Regions from separate parts of the Buttiauxella sp. WJP83 genome, predicted to be linked through region 1. Evidence: predicted binding sites of a transcription regulator. Region 1 holds the regulator's gene; the other holds the start of a gene.
The links. The regulator CRP, encoded in region 1, controls carbon source genes, mostly activating them, when cyclic AMP is high. The targets are predictions, from matches to a motif close to ATGTGANNNNNNTCACAT.
Positions count from the first base shown of each region.

Region 2: a site for CRP is predicted at 2,488-2,505, ahead of cdd (cytidine deaminase). Genes of this name have one in related genera too.

Region 1 is NZ_CP110080.1:359,857-365,168, forward strand. Features, by position in the region: gene argD (bifunctional acetylornithine/succinyldiaminopimelate transaminase) at 1-1,168, shown strand, start outside; gene OH773_RS01605 (YccS/YhfK family putative transporter) at 1,208-3,298, opposite strand; gene crp (cAMP-activated global transcriptional regulator CRP) at 3,403-4,035, opposite strand; gene OH773_RS01615 (OsmC family protein) at 4,347-4,751, shown strand; gene OH773_RS01620 (phosphoribulokinase) at 4,773-5,312, opposite strand, start outside.
Region 2 is NZ_CP110080.1:1,503,728-1,509,039, forward strand. Features, by position in the region: gene mglC (galactose/methyl galactoside ABC transporter permease MglC) at 1-423, shown strand, start outside; gene sanA (outer membrane permeability protein SanA) at 577-1,296, opposite strand; gene cdd (cytidine deaminase) at 1,531-2,415, opposite strand; gene OH773_RS07030 (CidB/LrgB family autolysis modulator) at 2,559-3,254, opposite strand; gene OH773_RS07035 (CidA/LrgA family protein) at 3,251-3,652, opposite strand; gene ldtB (L,D-transpeptidase) at 3,954-4,874, opposite strand; gene OH773_RS07045 (ABC-F family ATPase) at 5,108-5,312, shown strand, end outside.

The sequences.
Region 1 (5,312 bases):
TTATGCACCGGCAGAGTTTATCCCGGTAAAAGGCCTGGGAAGCCGTATCTGGGATCAACAAGGAAAAGAGTATGTTGATTTCGCGGGTGGGATCGCAGTTACGGCGTTGGGGCACTGCCATCCGGCATTAGTTGAAGCGTTAAAAAGCCAGGGCGAAACGCTATGGCATACCAGTAATGTGTTCACCAACGAACCTGCTTTGCGCCTTGGACGTAAGCTGATTGATGCCACTTTTGCTGAACGCGTGCTGTTTATGAACTCAGGCACTGAAGCAAATGAAACCGCATTTAAACTGGCACGTTATTACGCGTCCACTCGCCATAGCCCGTACAAAACCAAAATTATTGCGTTCCATAACGCTTTCCACGGTCGATCTTTGTTTACCGTTTCTGTCGGTGGGCAGCCGAAATATTCCGATGGTTTTGGGCCAAAACCCGCCGATATTATCCACGTGCCGTTTAACGATTTACATGCGGTAAAAGCCGTCATGGACGATCACACCTGTGCGGTGGTGGTTGAGCCGATTCAGGGAGAGGGCGGTGTCACGGCGGCTACGCCAGAATTCCTGCAAGGCTTACGCGAACTGTGCGATGAACACAAAGCCCTGTTAGTTTTTGATGAAGTGCAGTGTGGCATGGGTCGTATCGGCGAACTGTTTGCGTATATGCATTACGGCGTGACACCGGATATTTTGACCAGCGCTAAAGCGCTGGGTGGCGGATTCCCTGTGAGTGTCATGTTAACGACGCAGGAAATAGCCTCTGCATTCCATGTTGGTACGCACGGTTCTACCTACGGTGGGAATCCACTGGCGTGTGCGGTTGCCGGCGCGGCGTTTGATATCATCAATACGCCTGAAGTGTTGGCTGGCGTCACAGAAAAACGTCAGCAGTTTGTGAAGCATTTACAGCAGATTGATGAGCAATTTGACGTGTTCAGCGATATTCGCGGCATGGGCTTGTTGATTGGCGCGGAGCTGAAACCGCAATACAAAGGCCGTGCACGTGAATTCCTCCATGCGGCAGCGCAAGAAGGGGTGATGGTTTTGAATGCCGGGCCTGATGTCATGCGTTTTGCACCAGCCTTGATCGTTGAAAAGGCTGATATTGATGAAGGAATGGCGCGCTTTGCTAAAGCGGTCGAGAAAATCGTATCTCAAGACGTGTAAGCACCCGTGTCATCCGACAAAACGGCGGATGACGTAGGTTTATTGACTCTCAGGCCGACGTAAACGGTTCAGCCAGATACCATGATGGGGGCGCTGGCGCCATGCAACCGACGAAATGGTGTGCATGGTGCTGAGGTGACCCAAAATCCGCTGTAAATGTTGTTCCATTGTGCTCAACGGCCCACTCGGAAGCCCTTCCAGTGGGTCGAGTATATTCGCATCGTTCGTCTCACCAGGCCCATCGTACTGCAACCGCTGTTGGCATCGTTGCAGCGCAATTTCACATGATTGCAGATAATGCTGGGCTAAATCCGGGGTCAGCATATTGTGCTCGCGTGCCAGAGTCGTCATGGCATTGATGTGTTCGACGATAAACTGGCTGTGCGTCACCCACAGTTTCATATCTGCCAGATAATGCGAGTTGAAACCGGGCTCCTGCATCGCCTGGTTCAGCGAATTAAACAGCGCATTATGGGCCTGATTGACCTTCATCCGTTCCCAGGCCAAAGGCGTGGGTTCAGGGTCGTTGCTCAGAATCAGGCGAATGGCCTCCTGGTCTGTCTCCAGTGCGTCGTGGGCGTTCTGGCGCAGCAATCCACTTTGCCATTGCGGCCAAAGCCACACCATGCCACCGAAGGCAATCAAACAGCCCAGCAGCGTATCTATCAAACGTGGAACAATAAATTGCTCGGCGCTGAGCGTTAACAGTTGCAGGGTATATACCGCTGTCACGGTAAAACCAATTGTCGCCCAGCCGTAGCTTTGGCGAATGATCAGATAGCTGACGAGCGTGATGACCAGCATCGCGGCCAACGCAATGTCTTGTGGGAAGTGAAAGTGCAGGGCGAAACCCGCAATGGCCAGGCCTGCAATGGTACCTGCCGAACGGTGCAGAATGCGTACTCGGGTAGCGCCGTAGCCGTTTTGCGTGACAAACATCACCGTCATTAAAATCCAGTAGGGTTTGGGGAGATGCAAAAATGCCCCAAAAATACTGGCGATAGTTAGCATTACGCCTAACCGGGCGGCGTTGCGCAGAGCCGCTGATTTCAATGACATATAGCTTTTCAGCGCGGCCCACAGTGGTAAGCGGCGTTGCCTGTCTTCCATTAAATCCCTGACGTACAGCGGGCGTTGGCTGCGTAATACACGCGCGATACGGCTGAAGTGATAATGACAAAACTGTCCGACTGGGTTATCCGGATTCTGCCGGGCGATTTTCTCAAGGGCTTCAATTTGCTTCTCCATCGTAAAACGCTGCGGGTAACGATGGTAAAGAATGTCATCAGCCAGAACACGCAAACGGGCCGCAATGGTCTGCGCATTCCAGCGAATAACGGCTTCCGCATGGCTTTGCGCGACAAGTTTTTGCACCTCGGCAGGTTGGTGCAAACTGACGGAAATGTGCTCTTGTAGATCTAACGCTATTTGAAAAGAGCGTAACAAATGCTTGTAACCGTTTTGCTGATTCGCCGATAGCATATGCAGTTGTTGGTAGCAGTTGGTAATCAAGTCGACGGCTTTTTGCTGGCGCGCCAGCAACGGCGGAAGTGCCGTCTCGGGATCGACGTGCTGAGTGAGCATGCCGTATTTGGCTTCGCAGTAATCCGCTAATTGGCGATAGAGCAGGCTTAAAGATTCGCGCAACGGCTGCTCTCGCCATATCCAGAACCAAAGCCAGTTAAAGACCCCATACCAAATCGTGCCAAAGACATACAGCGCCATCGGCTTCCAGATAGGCATGTTACCGGCCATGCTAAGTGTAAAAATGGCAGCAATCAGCGAGGCGGGAAGTAAGCGTGCATGCAGGGCGCTGATTTCAGCAGTGACCCCCAACATAAGGGCCATAACAAAGAGAATGACGGGCAATGGAACGGTGGTGTAGAGCAGCAAAAGCTGCATGATTAAACTGCTGACTGCAAAAAGAGTGCTACCAACAATCAGACGTTTGAAGAAGCGCTTATGGGGGGTATCCAGGCCGGCAATGTTGCAACAGGCGGGCACTAACGAGAACAGCAGACCTAACTGCAAATTTCCAAGCAGTAATCCTACCCCCACAGGAAGGCAGAGTACCAGCGTTTGTCGCAATGCGTAGTTAACTTCTGGATGGTAGATCAGTCGGCGCCACATAGCTCTTCATAATACAAGTTGCGTGGGTGTTGGCTACACTCAGAGAAATGTAGAAACAAAAAAAGCGTGTTACCTGAGTGACACGCCTTTTTTGAGGACGGAGATTAACGAGTGCCGTAAACGACGATCGTTTTACCGTGAGCAGAGATCAGGTTTTGATCTTCCAGCATTTTCAAGATACGACCAACGGTTTCACGAGAACAACCCACGATCTGACCGATTTCCTGACGGGTAATTTTAATCTGCATACCGTCTGGGTGGGTCATTGCATCAGGTTGTTTCGCCAGGTTCAGCAGTGTTTGTGCAATACGACCAGTCACATCCAGGAATGCCAGGTTACCGACTTTCTCAGATGTCACTTGCAGACGACGAGCCATCTGGGAAGACAGGCGCATCAGAATGTCTGGGTTGACCTGAATCAGCTGGCGGAATTTTTTATAGGAAATTTCAGCCACTTCACAGGCAGATTTAGCACGAACCCATGCACTACGTTCCTGGCCTTCTTCGAACAGCCCTAACTCACCAATAAAATCGCCCTGATTCAGATAGGAGAGGATCATTTCCTTGCCCTCTTCATCTTTAATCAGAACAGCCACAGAGCCCTTGACGATGTAATACAGCGTCTCAGCTTTTTCACCCTGGTGAATCAGTGTGCTCTTCGATGGATACTTATGAATATGGCAATGGGACAAGAACCATTCGAGAGTCGGGTCTGTTTGCGGTTTGCCAAGCACCATGCGCGGTTATCCTCTGTTTATAACTAGCTACCAACGACAAGACGCTAAACATCCTGTCTGGCGTTGCAAGTATTAGAATATTCCCCATCTTGGGGAGATGGCACGCAAGTCATTCTTGCTGCCTGTAATTAGTGACGTCCTCTGCATACATGCATTACGTCAATGTATCGATGTAGCATCTGGATTGTTTTAGCATAGCTTTTGACAAGTGTCTCCTATTGTCTCGTTTCAGCATGACGCAGGTCGCCTTCCGTTGCCAGTTTTGCTGCATCCGCGTACTCTGAAAGGGTTTTTTCAACTGGAGAAGTAACATGCAGGCACGAGTGAAGTGGGTAGAAGGGTTAACCTTCCTTGGGGAGTCCGCTTCAGGACACCAGATTTTGATGGATGGTAATTCTGGCGATAAAGCACCAAGTCCGATGGAGATGGTTCTGATGGCTGCGGGGGGCTGCAGTGCAATCGATGTGGTTTCTATTTTGCAAAAAGGTCGCTACAACGTGACGGATTGCGAAGTAAAACTGACCTCTGAGCGCCGTGAAGAAGCCCCTCGTCTTTTTACCACCATTAACCTGCATTTCATCGTGACAGGCAAAGAACTGAAAGATAACGCGGTTTCCCGCGCGGTGGATCTCTCTGCTGAAAAGTATTGTTCTGTCGCTCTGATGCTGGAAAAAGCTGTGAACATTACTCATAGCTATGAAGTGATTGAAGGCTAATGTGTGTCAGCAGGGCGGTAATTATCCGCCCTGATTGATGTGTCGACCTTCTGCCAGCCGTTTAACTAGCGGTGCCATGATCAATTCCATTGCCAGTCCCATCTTGCCGCCTGGCACCACTAATGTATTGATGTGGGAAATGAATGAGCCTTGCAACATGGCGAGTAAGTACGGGTAATCGATGTCATCCAGCCCACGAAAATGGATCACCACGAAGCTTTCATCCAGTGACGGAATACCACGTGCCGCAAATGGGTTCGACGTATCAACGGTAGGCACGCGCTGGAAGTTGATATGGGTCCGGGAAAATTGCGGCGTGATGTAATTGATGTAATCGTCCATCGAACGCACGACTGAGTCCATCACCGCTTCTCTTGAGTGCCCGCGTTCGCTGGTGTCCCGCACCAGTTTTTGTATCCATTCCAGGTTCACAATCGGCACTACGCCAACCAGTAGGTCGACGGCATTCGCCACATCATGTTGTGGGGTGACGACTCCTCCGTGCAAACCTTCATAGAACAAGACATCAGTCGGTTCCGGCAGCGACTGCCACGGGGTAAA
Region 2 (5,312 bases), 1.1 Mb from region 1:
GTCTGGATTCTGTGGAATAAAACGCGCTTTGGTAAGAACATCTTTGCCATCGGTGGTAACCCTGAAGCGGCTAAAGTTTCTGGTGTTAACGTTGCCCTGAACTTGATCATGATTTATGCGCTGTCTGGTGTGTTCTACGCCTTCGGCGGGATGCTGGAAGCCGGGCGTATCGGTTCTGCAACCAACAACCTTGGCTTCATGTACGAACTGGATGCGATTGCAGCGTGCGTCGTTGGCGGCGTGTCGTTCAGCGGCGGTGTGGGTACGGTAGTGGGTGTGGTGACCGGTGTTATCATCTTCACCGTCATCAACTACGGCCTGACGTATATCGGCGTGAACCCTTACTGGCAGTACATTATTAAGGGTGCGATTATTATCTTCGCGGTGGCACTGGATTCACTGAAATACGCGCGTAAGAAGTAATACCCTTCATACTTCAAGTTGCATGTGCGTTGGCTGCACTCACTCACCCCAGTCACTTACTCAAGTAAGCTCCTGGGGATTCCTGAGTTTGCCGCCTTCCTGCAACTCGAATTATTTTGGGTAGATTGAAGCCTTCCGATCTGGAAGGCTTTTTTATTTCTTCTCTTCTTTCTGCAATTCGAGCAATTGCTCAGGCGTTACAGCTGGATAAGCTTGCGCATCTTCCGGTACTTCATGCATTGCAGGGATCGGCACCAGAGGCCCAAGAAAACGCGGTTCACGCTTGAATATGTACAAATCCGCCAGCGCCCCTAAACGAGCGCCAAACTCGCGAACACGCACAGTCATCATATTTTTAGGTGAAGGAACGGCATAACACTGCGCCTGGATCCCCATATGCAGGGCGATAAACAACGCACGTTCGCAATGGAAACGCTGAGTGATAATGATGAAATCGTTGGTATCAAAGACCTTGCGGGTACGAACGATGGAGTCCAGAGTTCGAAATCCGGCGTAATCCAGCACGATATCGGCCGGGTCAACACCACCGGCAATCAAATCTTTACGCATCGTCATGGGTTCGTTGTAACTTTGCAGCGCATTATCGCCACTTAACAGCAAGTAGTTCACTTTACCGCTGTTATAAGCGTTTAACGCACCCTGGATACGATATTGATAGTACTGGTTAATCACACCAGTCCGGTAATACTTGGCGGTTCCGAGCACCACACCGACCTGGCGATACGGTAAATCTTGCAGATCGTCGTAGACGTAAGGTGCGGTTTTCCAGCTTATCCAGCGGTCAAGACAAAGCGCAGCTACCACAGCCAATCCGATTATGACCAACAGGCTATAAAACACGCGCTTCAACATGGACTTGCGGCTCAATAAAGGGAGGGAATTTTATTCAAGGCTACTTTACCTGGTGGTGAAGAGCAAGTGTATCCCCTTCGTCTTTCAAGCTGCATGTGCGTTGGCTGCGTTCAATCGCCCAAATCACTTACTCAAGTAAGCTCATTGGGACTCTTTCACTTGCCGCCTTCCTGCAACTCGAAATCCATTGGGTATATCAGCGATGCGGGCGGTTTCACGCCCGCAACGCACTTATTAATTTAACAAGGTGCGATCGATGTTCATGCAGCCCAGCGCTTTGAGTGTCGCAGCGGTGGCGTCCCACTGTGTCAATGGTGCATCAGCTTTTTCAGCAAGGATGGCACGCTGAATATCGTTATAGTCGTAACCCGACAGGCTTAACAGATTCAGCGCCGCTTGCAGTGGCGGCAGGGAAGGGTTGAATGCCGCATTTTCTGCATAGCTGCCTTTGAAAATCGTCCCGTCACGCATTTCCAGCGCAACACCTGAAGGTGCATTGCTGTACGGCGCATGGCTGCGGTTTGCCGCTGTAATGGCGGCCTTGCTTAACTCATCGCCCTGCAAGGCAAAACCATGATCCATTTCATCCAGCAGCAGGGTTTTGATTTCTAAATCACGTGGGCCAAATGCATCAGGCAGATAATCGCCGAGGGTGGCAGGATTACGGCCCGGCAAATTAATGCGCAGTGCCACACCGCTATTCAGTTCATTCATAAACTGGCGGCAGTGGCCACAAGGCGTGTAGTTAACGGTAATGGCGGAAAGGGCTTTTTCACCGCGCATCCACGCGTGGGTAATGGCGCTCTGCTCGGCATGAACGGTCTGCTGCATGGTGGTGCCAGGAAACTCCATATTGCCACCAAAATAAAGATTACCGCTTACGCCGCGGGCTACGGCGCCCACGTAGAACTTTGATAAATCAGCACGGGCACATGAAGCGGCGAGTGGCAATAATGCAAAAGCCAATGCATCGTCATCCAGCCCGGTCTGAGCTTTCAATGATTCGACTTCTGACGCACTAAACATTGCCGGGAAATGAGCATCAGTAAGCAAAGGTTGCAGAGCGGCTTGCAGTGAAGCCGGGAGTTGTGCGAGAGCTGCCTGAAAACGTGAGCGCATTGGAAGAGCCTCATAACAAGTAATTGAGCTGTCTTTATTGATCGACAGTTTACGGGTCTGCATAGGCTTTATATGTGATCTTTATCCAATTACAAATGCAACATATGAAATAAAGAATGAAAATGCGCGATCTCTCGCAAGTTTTAACCCACAACCGCCAAAATAACAGGGAACAGGAACGGGGCAATCAGTGACGTGATGATGCCGCAAATCACCAGTGCCAATGAACTAAACGCACCCTCCTGGAAATCCACTTCCGCGCAACGAGCGGTGCCCAGGGCGTGTGAAGCCGCGCCCATCGCCAGCCCTCGCGACGATTTAGTCGTAATACGCATCAGATTTAACAACGTATGACCAAACACGGCCCCCAGAATACCGACGAAGATCACGCAAACTGCGCTAATTGCCGGAATACCACCAATGCTTCCGCCAACGGCCATGGCAATCGGTGTGGTGACTGATTTAGGCAGGATTGATGCGGCAATTTGTGGTGTTGCGCCCATCAGCAGTGCCACAGACGTACCGGTAATCATCGCTACCATGCTGCCAATAAAGCAGATAGTGATAATTGATTTCCAACGAGCGCGGATCTGGTGAAGCTGTTCGTAAAGAGGGAAGGCGAGAGCAACAACTGCGGGTTGCAACAAGTCATTCAATATTTTACTGCCTTCGAAATAATGTTCGTAAGGCGTACGGGTGAATACCAGGATTGGAATGATCACAATCATGGATATCAGAAGCGGATTCAGGATCGGCGATTTATAACGTACAGCGACCTGCCGGGCGAGGAAGAAAGTCACCAGTGTTAAGGGTAAAGACCACCAAATATGATGCATCATTTTTCGTCACCCTCGCGTTCACCAACCACATTACGTTCGCCATGGATTAAATGGGAACTCCAACTCACCACCACTAACACCACCAACGTACTGATAAAACATGACACCACCACCGGGCCAAATTGCTGTTTTATCACATCGACATATTGCATAACGCCAACGCCAATCGGCACAAACAACAACGCCATATTACGAATTAATATCTGGCAACCAGGCTTAACCCATTTAGCGGGAACGATTTGCAGTGAGAGCAAAACAAACAGAATTAGCATGCCAATAATACTGCCGGGAATAGTAATAGGAAGCAGTGATGAAATAGCAATGCCTGCATATAAACATATGTAAATTAAGATAAATGCCCGCAGGTACTGCCATATTGCGGTAAATGAGTTACGCATAGTGATTACCTTTTAGAAAACGCATTCATCATACAATTAAACTCAAAAATGTGCTACCGGTCACATCATGAATTATTAGCATACCAAACATTCCTGATGGGAACGTTTATACCCTTCATTCTTCAAGCCGTAGGTGCGTTGACTGCGCCCGCGCGCCCCAGTCACATAGTTAGCTATGCTCCTGGGGACTTACGGCCTGGTAGCCTTCCTGCAACTTGAATTATTTCGGGTATAACAAGATGCTGTTTTTCAGGTATAAAAAAAGCGGCCCGAGGGCCGCTTTCAAAAGGGTAATCTTCGCTTAGTTCAAACGCACCGGCATACCGGAACGGCTCTGAATCGCTTGATCCAATACGGTGCTATCAACGTCTGGCTGAGCGGTGATGGCTGTAACGTTGTTTTTCAGCGTGATTGGAACAATTTCACGAGAGTTGAACTGCGCTTCAGTTGTAGACAGTGGGTTGTGCACTTCAATGTAGCGCGAACCATCTGGCTCAACGGTGGCTTTAACCGGTTCGTTGATGAACTGAACACGCGTACCGACCGGCACTTTTTCGAACAGGAATTTGATGTCTTCGTTACGCAGACGCACACAACCGTGGCTCACGCGCAGGCCGATACCAAAGTTCGCGTTGGTGCCGTGAATCGCGTACAGACGACCAATATACAGCGCATACAGACCCATAGGGTTGTCCGGGCCTGCGGGAACAACGGCTGGCAGTGGTGTACCTGCAGCAACATATTCCGCATGCATTTTCGCCGTCGGCGTCCAGGTTGGGCCTGCTTTTTTACGTTCTACTTTTGTCGTCCAGTTCATTGGGGTGTCTTTACCCAACTGACCGATACCGATCGGCAGCACGATAACCGTGTTGGTGCCAGCAGGGTAGTAGTAGAGACGCATCTCAGCGCTGTTGATGACGATACCTTCATGAACGGTGTCCGGCAGAATCAACTGCTGAGGAATGTTCAGGATAGTGCCAGCTTTTGGCAAGTACGGGTCAACACCAGGGTTGGCTTCCAACATGTTGGAAAGGCCCATCTGGTAACGTGCCGCGAATTCTTCCAGCGGTGCGGTGCTACCTTCAGGAATCGTGACAACCTGGTTTTGACCAATCAAACGGCTGCCATCAGTCGGCAGAGGATAGGTCACGGCAGAAGCTGTTTTGCTAAAAGACACGACAGCCACAAATGCCAGTAAAATAGTGCGTAATTTCATATTCATGGTATGCAAAGTATTTATGGCCATGCAGGCTAGTTAGTGAAGAAACGGAGCGGTTTAGCCGCGCATTATATGTGCATTCGCTCGACCAGGGAAATCAGATGTGGATTAAATCACATTTTTTTCCGCATTGATTATTTTATGACCAATGCATAAGCAGAGCGATCTGCACGTTGAGTTATGGCATAATGTGCCCGATCTCACATCTTAAATAATTCTTTTACCAGGACATCTCTGTGCTAGTTTCCAGTAACGTCACAATGCAGTTCGGCAGTAAGCCGCTGTTTGAAAATATTTCTGTCAAATTTGGCGGCGGCAACCGTTACGGCTTGATCGGCGCCAACGGTAGCGGCAAGTCTACCTTTATGAAGATCCTCGGTGGCGATTTAGAGCCAACGCTGGGCAACGTATCACTCGATCCGAACGAGCGTATCGGTAAAT